4 regions of the Micromonospora sp. PRAS1 genome follow, and region 2 is predicted to be linked to each of the others. Evidence: riboswitches for the same ligand, from Rfam matches in the RefSeq annotation. Region 2 holds a riboswitch; each other region holds the start of a gene.
The links. Region 2 has a riboswitch for cyclic di-AMP ahead of AC507J_RS21580 (coiled-coil domain-containing protein). Riboswitches for the same ligand answer to the same signal wherever they lie in the genome.
Positions count from the first base shown of each region.

Region 1: another riboswitch for cyclic di-AMP. It lies ahead of AC507J_RS08840 (C39 family peptidase); the one in region 2 lies ahead of AC507J_RS21580 (coiled-coil domain-containing protein).
Region 3: another riboswitch for cyclic di-AMP. It lies ahead of AC507J_RS06565 (coiled-coil domain-containing protein); the one in region 2 lies ahead of AC507J_RS21580 (coiled-coil domain-containing protein).
Region 4: another riboswitch for cyclic di-AMP. It lies ahead of AC507J_RS04915 (C40 family peptidase); the one in region 2 lies ahead of AC507J_RS21580 (coiled-coil domain-containing protein).

Region 1 covers NZ_JCANNB010000007.1:36,217-39,812, forward strand. Annotated here, with positions in the region: gene AC507J_RS08830 (hypothetical protein) at 1-247, opposite strand, end outside; gene AC507J_RS08835 (TetR/AcrR family transcriptional regulator) at 367-1,014, shown strand; gene AC507J_RS08840 (C39 family peptidase) at 1,082-1,942, opposite strand; cyclic di-AMP (ydaO/yuaA leader) riboswitch at 2,169-2,311, opposite strand; gene AC507J_RS08845 (hypothetical protein) at 2,654-3,439, opposite strand; gene AC507J_RS08850 (acyltransferase family protein) at 3,452-3,596, opposite strand, start outside.
Region 2 covers NZ_JCANNB010000024.1:58,876-62,471, reverse strand. Annotated here, with positions in the region: gene AC507J_RS21585 (HelD family protein) at 1-1,795, shown strand, start outside; cyclic di-AMP (ydaO/yuaA leader) riboswitch at 1,945-2,076, shown strand; gene AC507J_RS21580 (coiled-coil domain-containing protein) at 2,081-3,187, shown strand; gene AC507J_RS21575 (1-phosphofructokinase family hexose kinase) at 3,357-3,596, shown strand, end outside.
Region 3 covers NZ_JCANNB010000004.1:267,283-270,878, forward strand. Annotated here, with positions in the region: gene AC507J_RS06560 (YibE/F family protein) at 108-1,472, shown strand; cyclic di-AMP (ydaO/yuaA leader) riboswitch at 1,639-1,770, shown strand; gene AC507J_RS06565 (coiled-coil domain-containing protein) at 1,774-2,790, shown strand; gene AC507J_RS06570 (carbonic anhydrase) at 2,894-3,583, opposite strand.
Region 4 covers NZ_JCANNB010000003.1:249,042-252,637, forward strand. Annotated here, with positions in the region: gene AC507J_RS04910 (C40 family peptidase) at 253-1,266, shown strand; cyclic di-AMP (ydaO/yuaA leader) riboswitch at 1,452-1,589, shown strand; gene AC507J_RS04915 (C40 family peptidase) at 1,644-2,642, shown strand; gene dcd (dCTP deaminase) at 2,790-3,368, opposite strand; gene AC507J_RS04925 (pyridoxamine 5'-phosphate oxidase family protein) at 3,444-3,596, shown strand, end outside.

The DNA.
Region 1 (3,596 bases), on a different contig from region 2:
GGGTCTCGTCGACCGACAGGTCCAGCGGGTACGGCGAGAACCAGACCTCCAGGCCGAGTTCGGCGGCGATCCGGGCGGCCAGTTCCAGGCGCTCAGGGTCGCCACCGACGAGCTGCACGGCGGTGCAGTGCAGGTCGTCGCGGATGATGGTCAGCTCTCGCCGGACCAGTTCCGGGTCGAAGCGCGGCACGGAGGTGCGGCCGTCCCGGACGAAGCCGGTGTCGTAGGTCATGCCCTTGGCTCGCATGGGCTGTCGGTCCTTCTCCCTCGGGGACGCCACCGAAGTGGGGGCTCGTCATGACGCTAGGCACAGTTCTGCGCGCACGCAAGTTTGCGGCCACGCAGAGATTGTGCGATGGTGAACGGGTGACAGCAGGCCGCCCCTCCTTGCGGGAACGGAAGAAGCAGGCGACCAGAGCGGCGCTCCGGACAGCGGCGCTGCGGCTGGCCCTGGAACGTGGGCCCGACAACGTCCGCGTCGACGACATCGCCGAGGCCGCAGGGGTGTCGCCGAGGACGTACAACAACTACTTCGCAAGCCGCGAGCAGGCGATCGTCGCGGCGGTCACCGCAGAGCGCACGGCACAGGTCGCGGCGGCCGTCATCTCCCGACCCGCCGAGATCGGCCTCGCCGACACCGTGCTCGACGCCGTCGTCGGGCAGTACGCCGACCAGGGCGACCAGCCCGGCGCGACGCTGCTGATGATCACGACCAGCCCCGCCCTGCGCGCCTGCTACGTCGACACGGCCAGCACGATCGAAGGCCCGCTCGCCGACGCCATCATCGAGCGCCGCCCGGGCATCGACCGCCTGACCGCCCGGGTGCTCGCGGCCGGTGTCGGCGCAGCCGCCAAGGTCGCACTCGGGCAGTGGTTGGAGTCGGCGAACGTGGCACCGTCGATGCCCGGTTTCGTCGTACCGTCCGGGTCGCTGCCCGACCTCGTCCGGGCCGCGTTGACGCCGCTCGTGCCGGCGCTCGACGCGGCCGACGCGGCAGGCGGGGCCGGACGGTAGGGCGTACGACGACAGGGCGCCGGCCCCCCAGCGGGGAACCGGCGCCCGGTCAGGTCGGTCAGGTCGGTCAGGCCGAGTAGCCGCGAGTGGCCGCCCAGTTGGCCAGGTCGATGGTGCTCATCCAGTACGAGTAGTAGGACGCGTCGGCCGAGTCGGCGATCTTCACCATCCGGCCCTCGTCCTCGTAGCCCACCACGGCGATGTAGTGCCCGCCGGGGAAGGAGTGCCAGCGGCCGTCGGTGTCGGTGGCGCTGCCGGCCACGTTCACCACGACGCTGCGCCCGTCGGTGACCGCGGCCACGACGTCGGCCTGGAGCTGGTCCATCTGAGCCGGGGTGGCCGAACCACCACGGATCCACCTGGTCTGGTAGGGGCTGCCCTTGAGCACGGCGTTGAGTACCCGGGTGGTGTCCTCGGCCGAGTTGGTGCCGGCGAAGGTGGTGCCGAGCTGGCTGGCCAGGGTGTCCTGGTCGCGTTCGACGCCGGCGGCGCTGAGCGCGTTACGCACGGCGGCCGGGCCGCAGTAGTAACCGTTGATCTGGGCCTGGTAGTCGTAGTCCAGGACCTTCTTAGCCGGCGGCTTCGGTGCGGCCTTCTTACTTGTCACGTCCGGGTCCGGCGCGGCCGAGCTGGCCTTCGGCGAGGGCGACGGCGAGGCGGCGACACTTGCCGCAGCCGATTCGCTCGGCACGGACGACGGGCTCTGCGCCACCCGGGCGTCGCTGCGGGAGACCGCCGCGTCGCCGCGCAACTCGGCGACGGTGGTGGTCTGGGCGGTGACCGGGGCGTCCCCGGTGCCGGCGAGCGCGGCACCCGCGCCGGTCGCCAGGACGAGCGCCGCCGCCGATCCGGCGACGATCTGGTACGGACGCTCCGTCGCCAGGCGGCGGAGCTGACGCTTGACGGTGTGCTTCACGGAATCCTCCACGAGGGCTGGGGCGGACGCCGTACCGGCACCGGCGGTCGGGTCGGCAGGGGACACCGACGACCACGCGGACGCGGACGGGCCGTTCGAGGGATCCGCCCGGGAACACCGGGCGGTGGCGGTGGGTCCGGTATTCAGCTCGCTGTCGGCGAGCCGGCGAACGCGGACACCGCGATGCCGTGGAGGCGTGGGAACAACTGGGGGATCGGTACGTGCTGCACGCGGATGGAACTCCTTCCGACGCCGCCGACCGGGTTAGCTGACGGATTCGGGCGGGAAGATCGCCCTACCGCGGGCCGAGGCTCGCGGATTCACCCCAGGTAATGCGGTGGGTCCCCGGTTCGTGAGATCACGATTGAGCGGGTCGATGCGGCGTCGCCTTTTGCGATCGGTAACCGCACCGGACGGGGCGACATTACTGGTCGGTCAAACCGCGCGCCAACCCCTCATTCCCTGCACAAACATGATCCAGCTCGATTATTTTCGGGTATTCGGCGACTGGCGTCGCTCAATGGGATTCGGGGAATCGAGTACGCCGAAAGGCGACAACCGGACCGAGTGCACAAAATGTCCCGGAGATTACGTAGCCGATCCACCCCGACGCGCACGGTGACCGTTTCCTGCGGCGGCGTGACCGGGGTCACCCAATCCGGGTCACGGTGACCGGCACCCGAGACGAGGTCCGTCCGACCACCCGAGCGGGCGGTCATCCGATCAGCCCACCCGCGCCGGCCGCCAGCGCCTGATGACCGCCGGGCGACCGAGAGCGGCCCGGCGCCGCGCCGGCAGCCGCTCCGGCCGGAGCCGCTCCGCGGCGGCGTACGCCTCGGCGGCGAGCGTACGGGCCGCCTCGGCAGCGAGTCCGGCCACCCGCCACGCCTCGCGCTCGCGCGCCTCGGCCGTCCGGTACGCCGCCAGGCGGCTGTCGCGCAGCAGCCGGGCAAGGGCGATCTCCTGCTCGGCCGGGTGCCATCGGGGGTGCCAGCCGGCCCGCCGAGCGAAGACCTCGCTTAACTGCCGGGCCGTCAACTCGCCCCGCCAGTGCGCGAGCATCGCGGCGCGGTGCAGCCACCGTTCCCGGGCGGCGTACTCGGCCGGGCTCCGCACAGCACCCGGCACGGCGAGCGGCACCGTGGCGGCGAGCCGCCGGGCAGCCCGCTCCGCCTCGTCGTACGCGGTCCAGGCACGCCCGAGTTCCTCGTGCGCCACCCGCCAGGCGTCCCGCCACCGCCTGGCGTTGCGCTCGGCACCGGCCGCCGCCACGGCCACCTCACCGGCGTACCTGCTCAGGTCCGCGGTCGTGGCGACGGCGGCATCCTCGGCCGGGGCCACGGCGGGGTCCTCGGCCGGGGCGGGCAGAGCATCCTCGGCCGACCGGGCCCGCTGCGGCCGGGCGACCAGGGCGGTGAGCACTCCGAGCGCGAGCAGCAACAGCACCGACCAGATGGCGACCGCCCGGGGCACCTCGGTCAGGAACTGGTAGAGGACGGACTGCTCCATGATCGGCCGAGCTTACCGTCCGGAGTGGAGAGTCCTGCCGCTCGGGCGCGACGGCGCGAGCCGACGCATCATGGGTTGCTCGACGTACCGGTGCAGCAGCGCGGCCAGAGCCAGGGTGAGCAGCAGGAACCCGATCACCGCGAGCGGCCCCCACCAG
Region 2 (3,596 bases):
GGCGCCGGCCGCTGCCGCCTTCTACCAGGCCACCCCCGCCGAGCCGCTCGGCGTGGTGCGCCGCCGGACGATCCAGTCCAGCGGCGAGCGGGTCACCCGGATCGAGGACGACCTGCTCGACCCGGACGCCGCGCCGCCGGAGATGCCGGTGGTGGGCGACGGTGCCCTGCTGGCCACCCTGTCCCGGACCACCGGCCGGGGCATGCGCGACATCGTGGCGACCATCCAGCGGGAGCAGGACGAGGCGATCCGTTCCCCCGGCTCGGGAGTCACAGTCGTTTCGGGCGGTCCGGGCACCGGCAAGACGGCTGTGGCGCTGCACCGGGCCGCGTACCTGCTCTACGCCGACCGCAGCCGGTACGCCGGCGGCGGCATCCTGGTGATCGGTCCCTCCTCGGTCTTCGTCGAGTACATCGCCTCGGTGCTGCCGTCACTTGGCGAGGAGACCGCCACCCTGCACTCGCTGGGCAGCCTCTTCCTCGGGGTGGCCGCCACCCGTACCGACAGGCCCGAGGTGGCGGCGATCAAGGGCTCGCTGCGGATGCGCAAGGTGCTGGAACGGGCCGCCCGGGACGCCGTGCCCGACTCGCCGGCCGAACTGCGCCTGCTCTACCGGGGGCAGCTGCTGCGGCTGGAGCGCAGCGAGCTGGACGCCATCCGGGACCGGGCGTTGCCCCGGGGCGCCCGCCGCAACGAGGTGCGCCGGGCCGGCTTCGACGGGGTGCTCGCCGCGCTCTGGACGCAGGCCCGCCGGCTGGGCATTTCCGGGCTGCCGGAGCAGCGTGCCTTCGAGGACGAGCTGATCGACCGGACCGACTTCCGGGACTTCCTCAAGGCCTGGTGGCCCCGGCTGCACCCCCGGCACGTGCTCGGCTGGCTGGCACATCCGGACCGACTGCGCCGCTACACCGCCGGGCTGCTCTCCGGTGCCGAGACCCGGCTGCTCGGTCAGGCGTACCGGGAGTCGGCCGAGCAGGGGCCGAGCGTGGCCGACGTGGCACTCCTCGACGAGTTGGACGCGCTGCTCGGCAAGCCGATGCGCCCGGCCCGCCCGAAGCGCGACCCGTACCAGCTGGCCGGCGGGGTACGCGAGCTGAGCACCTTCGCCGACCGGCAGCGGGCCGCCCGGCAGGCGGCCCGGGAACGCCCGGAAGACTACCGGGACTACGCCCACGTGGTGGTCGACGAGTCTCAGGACGTCTCGCCGATGCAGTGGCGGATGATCGGCCGACGCGGCCGGCTGGCCTCCTGGACCGTGGTCGGCGACCCGGCGCAGACCGCTTGGACCGGTGATCCGCAGGAGCTGGCCAGCGCCCGGGACCGGGCGCTGGGCCGGCGCCGCCGGCACCGGTTCACGCTCACCACCAACTACCGCAACTCGGCGGAGATCTTCGCGGTGGCGGCGGCCGAGATCCGCCGGGTGTACCCGGATCTCGCGCTGCCCACGGCGGTCCGCACCACCGGGGTCGACCCGGTGCAGCTGACGGTGCCGGCGGCAGAGCTGGCGAGCACCGTCGCGACGGCGACGAGCACCCTGCTCGACGAGGTCGAGGGCACCGTCGGGGTGATCACGCCGGTGCCGCGCCGGGACGAGGTCGCGGCCTGGCTCGATGGCCTCGGTGGGGAGCGCCTACAGGTGGTGACCAGCCTGGAGGCCAAGGGCATGGAGTACGACGGGGTGGTGCTTGTCGCGCCGGGCGAGATCCGGGCGGAGCCCGGTGCCGGGGTACGCACCCTCTACGTCGCCCTGTCCCGGGCCACCCAACGGCTCACCACGGTCGACCCGACCGGCTGACCAAGTCCGGGAAAATTGCCGCCTTAGTGGCGTTATGTCTGATTTACTGGTGAACGAGCCAGTACCAGGAGTCACAGTGGCTGCAACAGTCACACCAGCCCCGGTACGCTCGGACCCGGCCTCCGCCAGGCGGCACCCACCGGTGCCGGCGGTGGTCGCCGCCTAATCGCCCGCCAGGGCGAGCCGGGGAACCATGTTCCTGGGGTGCATCCGCACACGCGGTAGGGATCTTCCGTCCCGAACCCGTCAGCTAACCCGGTCGGCGGCTGACGGAAGGACATGTGCATGCCAGCAGTGGCAACCGTGAGACCGGCCGCCCGGATGGCGGCCCTGACCGCCGCGGGGCTCGCCCTCGTGTTGAGCGTCACGCTCGCACCGTTCAGCCCCGCGGCCGCCGCGCCACCACCGTTGCGCGCGGCAGCCCCCAGCGACGTGGACGACGAGGGTGGTACCCCGGCGCTGCGCGCCCAACTGGAGGCGGCCAGCAAGGGCTATCTCGACGCCAAGACCGCGCTGGACCGCTCGGTCAAGCGGCAGCAGGAACTGGCCAGACGGCTCGACGCCACCGAGGAGCAACTCGGCGACCGCACCGCCAAGGTGGCCGAGATCGCCGCGCAGGCGTACCGCACCGGTCGGCTCGGTGCCGCGTCGGCGCTGCTGAACAGCGGCACCCCGGCCGGCTTCATGGACCGGGCGGCGGCGCTGGACGTGGTCGCCGCCAACGAGGACCGCGCGGTGCGCGAGCTACAGGCGAGCTGGGACGAGATCCGCCAGACCAAGCGGGCGCTGGACATCGAGGTCCAGGAGGAACGCAAGCAGGTCGCCGTGATGGCCAAGCGCAAGGAACAGGCCGAGCGGGCGCTGACCGTCGCCAACGAGCGGGCCGAGGCGGCCGAGCGCGCCGCCGAGGCGGCCGAGCGGGCCACCCGGGCGCCGACGAGCACCCGGTCGTCCAGCCCCACCGCCAAGCCGGCGCCCCGCAACGCCAACGGCTCGTGGCCGAAGGAGTCGTGCAGCGTCAACGACCCCACCCCGGCCAACGGCTGCATCACCCCGCGTACGCTGCACGCGCTGAACCAGGCCAAGGCCGCCGGCTTCAAGCGGTACGTCTCCTGCTACCGCTCCGGCGGCTCGGGTGAACACCCGAAGGGTCGGGCCTGTGACTTCGCCGCACAGAAGAACGGCTTCGGCGGCGCGGCCACGGGTGGCGACCGGACGTACGGCAACAACCTGGCGGCGTACTTCGTGAACAACTCCGACCGGCTCGCTGTGCTCTACGTGATCTGGTACAAGCAGATCTGGCTGCCCAGCAGTGGGTGGAAGACGTACAGCGGCGCTCGCGGCGACCCGTCCAGCGACCACACCAACCACGTGCACCTCTCGGTCTACTGACGAAGGACCGGCACGCCGGGTGGGTCGCCTCGCAGGGGCGACCCACCCGGCGTCGTTTCCGCCTCCGCCCGTCGCCGTGCGCCGTCGCGTCACGTTGGTTACCGTCCTTGCAGTAAGCGGACATTTCGTCGTCGCCAGCGGGAGGAACGGTCATGGACAGGTGCCAGCTGTGAGCGGGCGGGTCATGGTGTTCGCACCGACGCCACTGCTCACCGTCACGATCGACCAGCCGAACGACAACCCCGAGCTGCACCTGCATCCCGGCGGCCAGGGCGTCTGGCAGGCCCGGATGGTGCTGTCGCACGGCGTCGACGTCGTGCTCTGCACGGCGCTCGGCGGCGAGATCGGGCAGGTGTTGAAACCGCTGCTGGTGAGCGAGGGCGTCGACCTCAAGGTGGTGACGCGCGAC
Region 3 (3,596 bases), on a different contig from region 2:
ACCACGCTCCGGCAACCCGTGCCGCGCCGCGCGACGGCGGTGCGAAGGCACTGAACCGACCCGGCCGCCGGCACGTACTCCGCCCTGGAATCGTTGGGAGACATTGAATGGGCGCCGACCACACCCGTTCCGCTCCGCCCACCCCGCCCGGGGTGCGGCGGATCCTCATCGTGACGGTGGTCCCCCTCTTTCTCGTCACCCTGATCGCCGCCCTGGTGCTCTGGCCCAGGGACGCCCCCCGGCCGGAGGCCGCCGACGACACCCCCCGCTACCACGGCACGGTCACCCGGGTGGTGACCGAGACCTGTCCGCCCAACCCGGCGGTCCCGGAGGGCACGCCGACGGCGGCGGCCGGTCCGTGCGGCACCGTCACCGTCCAGGTGCAGGACGGCCCCGACGCGGGCCAGGAGGTGCAGACGCCCATCCCGGACGGGCCGGGGGCACCCCGGGTCAGCACCGGCGACGAGATCATCCTGGTCGCGCTCTTCGACCCGGAGGATCCGTCGATCAGTACGTACAACATCGCCGAGCACCAGCGGGGCACGCCGCTGATCTGGCTGGCGGTGCTCTTCGCCGCCGCCATCGTGGCCTTCGGACGGCTGCGCGGCCTGGCCGCCCTGGCCGGCCTGGCCGCCAGCTTCGCCATCCTGCTGACCTTCGTGCTCCCCGGCATCAGCGCGGGCAGTCCGCCGCTACTGGTCGCCATCGTCGGCTCAGCGTTGATCATGTTCGTGGTGCTGTACGTGACCCACGGCATCTCCGCGCAGACCTCGGTTGCCGTGCTGGGCACCCTGGGCAGCCTGGTGCTCACCGGGCTGCTCGGCCTGGCCGCGACCAGAGCCACCCACCTGACCGGCTTCGGCAGCGAGGACGCCACCACGCTCTCCATGTTCCGGGCCGACGTCGACCTGCACGGCCTGCTGCTGGCCGGCATCATCATCGGATCACTGGGCGTGCTCGACGACGTCACGGTCACCCAGGCCGCCGCGGTCACCGAGTTGCGGCACGCCAACCCGAACTTCTCCCGCCGCGAGCTGTACCGCTCGGCGACCCGGGTGGGGCGGGCACACATCGCCTCCGTGGTCAACACCATCATCCTGGCGTACGCCGGAGCGTCGCTGCCGCTGCTGCTTCTGCTCACCGCCGACTCCCGCGCCCTCGGGCAGATCGTGACGAGCGAGTTCCTCGCCCAGGAGATCGTCCGCAGCGTGGTGGCCACGCTCGGGCTGATCGCCGCCGTGCCGCTCACCACCGCCCTGGCTGCGCTGGTGACCACGGCCGGACAGCAGCGCGGCAGGGTCGGCGGCGACCCCGGCGGCCCGGACGACGATGACACCTCCACGGTTTCCCGGCCGGCGACGGACCGGGCCGAGGCGCTGCACGCCCTCAGCACACCGCGTACCCGCAACACGCCCACCGCCACCCCGCCGGGGTGGCCCGACCCGGACAGGAGCACGGACACCACATGGTGACACTCCTCAACGTGACCGCCTCGGCCGGCACGGCCAGCACGAGTGTCGCTGGTCACTCACCGCGATTACGAAATGACGCATCTGGCCCGGTTCGGGGTGTAGAAGCCCGGATCGACTCTCGGGTAACCTCACTGCCGGTCACCGCCGAAGGCGTACCCCAGCGCCTGCGGTGCCGCCGCCCAATCGCCACCAGGCGAACCGGGGACCCAGGTACGTGGGGTGAATCCGCGACTGCGGTAGGGGCCGCTTCCGTCCCGAACCCGTCAGCTAACCCGGTCGGCGGTCGATGGAAGGGAAAACAGTGACGGCACCCCTACGCCGCTGGTTGACACCCGTGGTGGCCGTGTGCGCCGCGTTCGCCGTGTTCGCGGGGCCGATGCCTGCGACGGCCGCGCCGAAGCCACCCGCACCGGCGGAGCACGACGACGACCCGCCGATGCTCAACGACCTGATCGAGGCGACGAACCGGGACTTCACCAAGGCCAAGGCGAAGCTCGAAAAGTCCAAGAAGAAGCAGCTCGAACTCGCGGTGGAGGTCCGCCGCGCCCAGGCTGCCCTGGACGAACTCTCCCCGCAGGTCGCGGAGATCGCGACGCAGTCGTACCGGACCGGTCGGGTGGGCGCGATCGGCATGCTGTTGCAGAGCAACGCCCCTGGCTCGTTCATCGACCGGGCCTCCGCGCTCGACGAGTTGAACCTGGTCAACGACAAGAAGCTGGCCGAGGTCAACGCGGTGAAGCTGCGCGCCGAGACGGCAAAGCTCGCGCTCGACGCCGAGGTACGCGAGCAGCGGAAGCTGACAAACGACATGGCCCGCAAGAAGACCGAGGCAGAGAAGTCGCTCCGGCTGGTCGGTGGCGAGGGCCTCACCGGCGGCCTGGTGGCCGCCACCTCCCCGGTCGCCCGGATCGCACCGAACCGGGCCGCGGACGGCGGCTGGAAGCCCGAGTCGTGCAACCAGAACGACCCGACCACGTCGGGCTGCATCACGCCCCGGACGCTGCACATGTACAAGGAGGTCAAGCGGGCCGGTTTCGACCGGTTCGTCGGCTGCTGGCGCCCCGGTGACAAGTTCGAGCACCCCAAGGGCCGGGCCTGCGACTGGTCGTTGCAGAACAGCGGCTTCGCGCCGTGGCACAACAACGACACCCGGATCTACGGCAACAACCTGGCGGCCTTCCTGGTCCGCAACGCCGACCGGCTGGGCATCTACTACGTGATCTGGAACCGGCAGATCTGGTTCGCGGCGACGGAGCGCTGGAGTTCCTACAGCGGCCCGTCCAACCACACCGACCACGTACACGTGTCACTGCTCTGAGCGCACCCGGAAGCGACAACCGAGGGCCGTTCCGCCAGCTGGCGGAACGGCCCTCGGCGTCAGTCAGGCGGCCCGGAACGGCCCTCGGCGTCGGTCCGGCGGCTCAGGCGGGCGCACCGGCCAGCTCGGCCGGCCGCGCGGTGACCGCCCGCACCTCACCGGCGGCCAGCCGGTACGACATGCCCACCACCGCGCACCCGCCAGCGGCCACCTCGGCGGCGAGCGCCTCGGAGGACTCCAGCATCGCCTCCACGGTCTGCGCGATGTGGATGTCCACGATCCCGTCCAGTTCCTCGATCCCCGCCTCGCGGGCCCGACGCAGGCTGGGCACCACCGCGTCCACCACGGCTCCGAGGTGACCCGGCGGAGGCGTGCCGGTGGCCACCGACGCGCGGGCCGCCTGCACGGCGCCGCACGAGTCGTGCCCGAGCACCACCACCAACGGCGTACGCAGCACGGTCACCGCGTACTCGACGCTGCCCAGCACCTCGGGCCCGACCGTGTGCCCGGCGGTCCGGACCACGAAGAGGTCGCCCAGCCCACGATCGAAGATGATCTCGGCAGCGAGCCGGGAGTCGGAGCAGCCCACGATCACCGCGAAGGGGTGCTGTTCCGCCGCGACGGCGGCCCGGTGGCTGGCGTTCTGGTTGGGATGCCGGAGCGCGTCGGTGACGAACCGGCGGTTACCGGCGATCAATTCGGCAAGCGCGCGCTCCGGGGCACCCGGTACGTCGGCCGTGAGGAACTCCCGCTCCGGTCCTCGCTGCTCGCTTATCGATCCGGGTCGACTCATCCGGCGTCACCTC
Region 4 (3,596 bases), on a different contig from region 2:
CACGACCCGTACGCGGGGTGCGACGGTACCTTCACCGGTGCGGCCGCACCCCGTTTACGTATTGGCCCGGATAACTGTTACGGGAATGGTCGACACCCTTTGTATTCGACCGGTAGCGCAAACGTGAATGGGCCGTTGGTTGCCTTGATTCCGCACCACGCCTTCCCTACTCTTGGGCACCGACCGCCGTAGGTCGTCTGTCCCGCCCCCTACCGCTCGCGGGACGCCCGGTGGTCGGTTGCAAAGGAGTCGGTGCCGGTGGCAACCATGCCCCTTCATCGTCGCGCGCCCGGACGCTCCCGCCGTCCCGGTGGCCTGCACCGGGCCGCCCGCCGGCTGGTCGTCCTGGTCGCCGCCGCCGCGGTCGGAGCTGGCCTGCTCGCCGCCCCCGCGTACGCGGAGCCGTCGGTCGAGCAGATCGAGGCGGAGATCGACAAGCAGTGGCAGCGACTGGAACCCACAATCGAGCAGTACAACAAGGTGCGGTCCCAGCTGAAGGTGAACCGCGAGAAGTCCAAGACGATCCAGAAGAAGATCGAGCCGCTGGCCCTGGAGACCGAGCTGGCGATGAACCGGGTGGGTGACATGGCCTCCCGGTACTACATCACCGGCCCGTCGTCCGACCTCGGCGCGGTGCTGCTCAACGCCAAGCCGGACACGCTCGGCGAGCAGATGGCCTTCCTGAACCGGCTGGCGGCGCAGGAGCGCCGCGAGCTGGAGGGCGTCATGAAGGTCAAGAAGAAGTACGACGACCAGAAGGCCAAGCTCGACGCCCTGATCGCCGACCAGGAGGCCAAGGAGAAGCAGCTGGCGGCGAAGAAGAAGCAGATCGACGCCGAGATCAAGCGGCTGGAGAAGTCGCTGCCGGTGACCGTGGTCAAGACGACCAACTGCCCGACCATCAAGGACGTGGTCAGCGCGGCAGCGCGGACCGCCATCCAGGTCGCCTGCGCCCAGGTCGGCAAGCCGTACGTCTGGGGTGCCACCGGGCCGAACTCGTTCGACTGCTCCGGGCTCACCCAGTACGCCTACAAGGCCGCCGGCATCCACCTGACCCACTTCACGGGCGCCCAGTGGAGCGAGAACAAGGCGGTTTCCCGGGCCGAGGCCCGGCCGGGCGACCTGGTCTTCTTCCGCAGCGACGTGAGTCACGTCGGGCTCTATCTGGGTAACAACCTGATGGTGCACTCGCCCCGCGCCGGCAAGCCGGTGAACGTCTCGCCGATCACGACCATGCCGATCGCCGGCTTCCGCCGCCCCGGCTGATCCGCGCCGCTGAGCGGTAGCACAGGAACGAACGAAGGCCCCGGGTCAAGCGACCCGGGGCCTTCGTCGTTGTCGGATTTATGCACCGACAGTGATGGCGTGGGTGTGTTGCGTATCGACGTGGATCGTCCCTACGCTGGGCAATCGCCGGCCGGCTGGCAGCTCCGCCCACCGAGGGCGGTAACGGTCCGGCACCGCCGAGTCGTTCTGTCGAGCGAGCCGGGGACCCAGGTACCCGGGGTGAATCCGCGACGCTCGCGGTAGGGCGCCCCCTTCCCGCCCGAACCCGTCAGCTAACCCGGTAGGCGGTATCGGAAGAAGGAGTACGGAGCCCGGTGGCACACCATGCCCCGCGGCCACCGTCACGACGGCCGGCGATGCCCGGTCCGACGACGGCTGCGCCGCGTTTCCGCTGGTACCGCTGCACCACCGCACTCGCCGCGCTGACCGCGACCGCCGTCATCCTGACCGGCGGCGCGACGGCGGCGTACGCCGACCCCAGGGTCGCCGACATCGAGCGCCAGATCGACGAGGACTGGAACCGGCTCGAACCCGTCATCGAACGGCACAACGCCACGCGGCAGGACCTGGCCGTCAAACGGCGGCAGGCCGATGCCCTGGCCGTCCGGATCGCCCCACTGCAACGGCAGGTTGACGAGGCGATGGATCGGGTCGGCAAGCTGGCCGTCCGGGCCTACAAGGGCGGCACGGTCCGCGTGGTCAACACGCTGCTGGGCAGCAGGTCGCCCGGCGAGGTGGTCGAGCAGCTCGGCCTGCTCGACCGCTACGCACAATTCCAGCAGGAGGACGTACGGCAGGCGCGCGAGCTGCGCGACGAACTGGCCGCCGCCAAGGGTGCGCTGGACCGCAGCATCGACCAGCTGGCGAGCACCGAGGCCGAACTCGGGCAGAAGCGCCGGCAGATCGACGCCGAGATCGACCGGTTGCAGCGGCTGCGGCTGCGGGCGTACGGCAAGGGGGGTGGTGGGCCACTGCGCCCGGCACCCTGTCCGGCCGGCTACCCGGGCGGGCCAGCCGGGAAGGCGGTCACCTTCGCCTGCGCCCAGATCGGCAAGCCGTACGCCTGGGGCGCCGAGGGACCGAACGCGTACGACTGCTCCGGGCTGACCCTGGCCGCGTGGGCGCGCGCCGGAGTGACGCTGCCGCACAACGCGGCGCGGCAGCGGCAGGTCACCGCGTCGGTCAGCCGCAGCGCACTGCGCCCGGGTGACCTCGTCTTCTACTACCGCGACCTGCACCACGTCGGCATGTACGTCGGCGGTGGCTGGGTGGTGCACTCCTCCCGGGCGGGGCAGCCGGTCAAGATGAAGCGGATGGACGACAGCCCGATCCACAGCTTCGGCCGACCCGGCTGACGCGGCTCGCGTACCACGGCCGGGTCCGCGCCTGCGACGGCGCGGGCCCGGCCGTTCAGGCCGAGGTCGATGGCGGTGGCATCTTCATGCGGGGCGGCACGGCGGCTCGCACCCTTTCGGCGTGGCGGGCGATCGTTCCGGTGGGCCTCAGCGGACCGGCCAGGTGCGCCAGTTCTGCCAGGCGCGGCTCGGTGTCGGGCCGCGCTGCCCCTGGTAGCGCGAGCCGTAGACGGCCGAGCCGTAGGGGTGCTCGGCCGGGGAGGAGAGCCGGAAGATGCAGAGCTGGCCGATCTTCATGCCCGGCCAGAGGGTGATCGGCAGGTTGGCCACGTTGGAGAGCTCCAGCGTGACGTGGCCGGAGAAGCCGGGGTCGATGAAGCCCGCAGTGGAGTGGGTGAGCAGACCGAGCCGGCCCAGGCTCGACTTGCCTTCGAGCCGCCCGGCCAACTGGTCGCCGAGGGAGATGACCTCCAGCGTGGAGGCGAGCACGAACTCACCCGGGTGCAGCACGAAGGGCTCACCGTCGGGCACCTCGACCGGCGAGGTCAGATCGTCCTGCCGGGTAGCCGGGTCGATGTGGGTGTAGAGATGGTTGTTGAAGACCCGGAACAGCTTGTCCAGGCGTACGTCGATGCTGGATGGCTGCACCAGGGTGGGCTCGAAGGGCTCCAACGCCAGGGCGCCCGCCTTGATCTCGGAGACCAGGTCGCGGTCGGAGAGCAGCATCGACACACCATAGCGGTACGGGTGACCTGCGTGTCGGACTACCTGCTTAGAACGTATGTTCGATAAGATGTGGTCATGGCTTCCTGGTCCGAATTCGCCGCTGACGAGCCCCGACTCGCCGACGGGATCCGCGTTCTCATGCAGCAGTACGGCCCTGGCTTCGGCTACCTGGCCACGGTCCGCGCCGACGGCGGGCCCCGGGTGCACCCGGTCTCCCCGGTGATCACC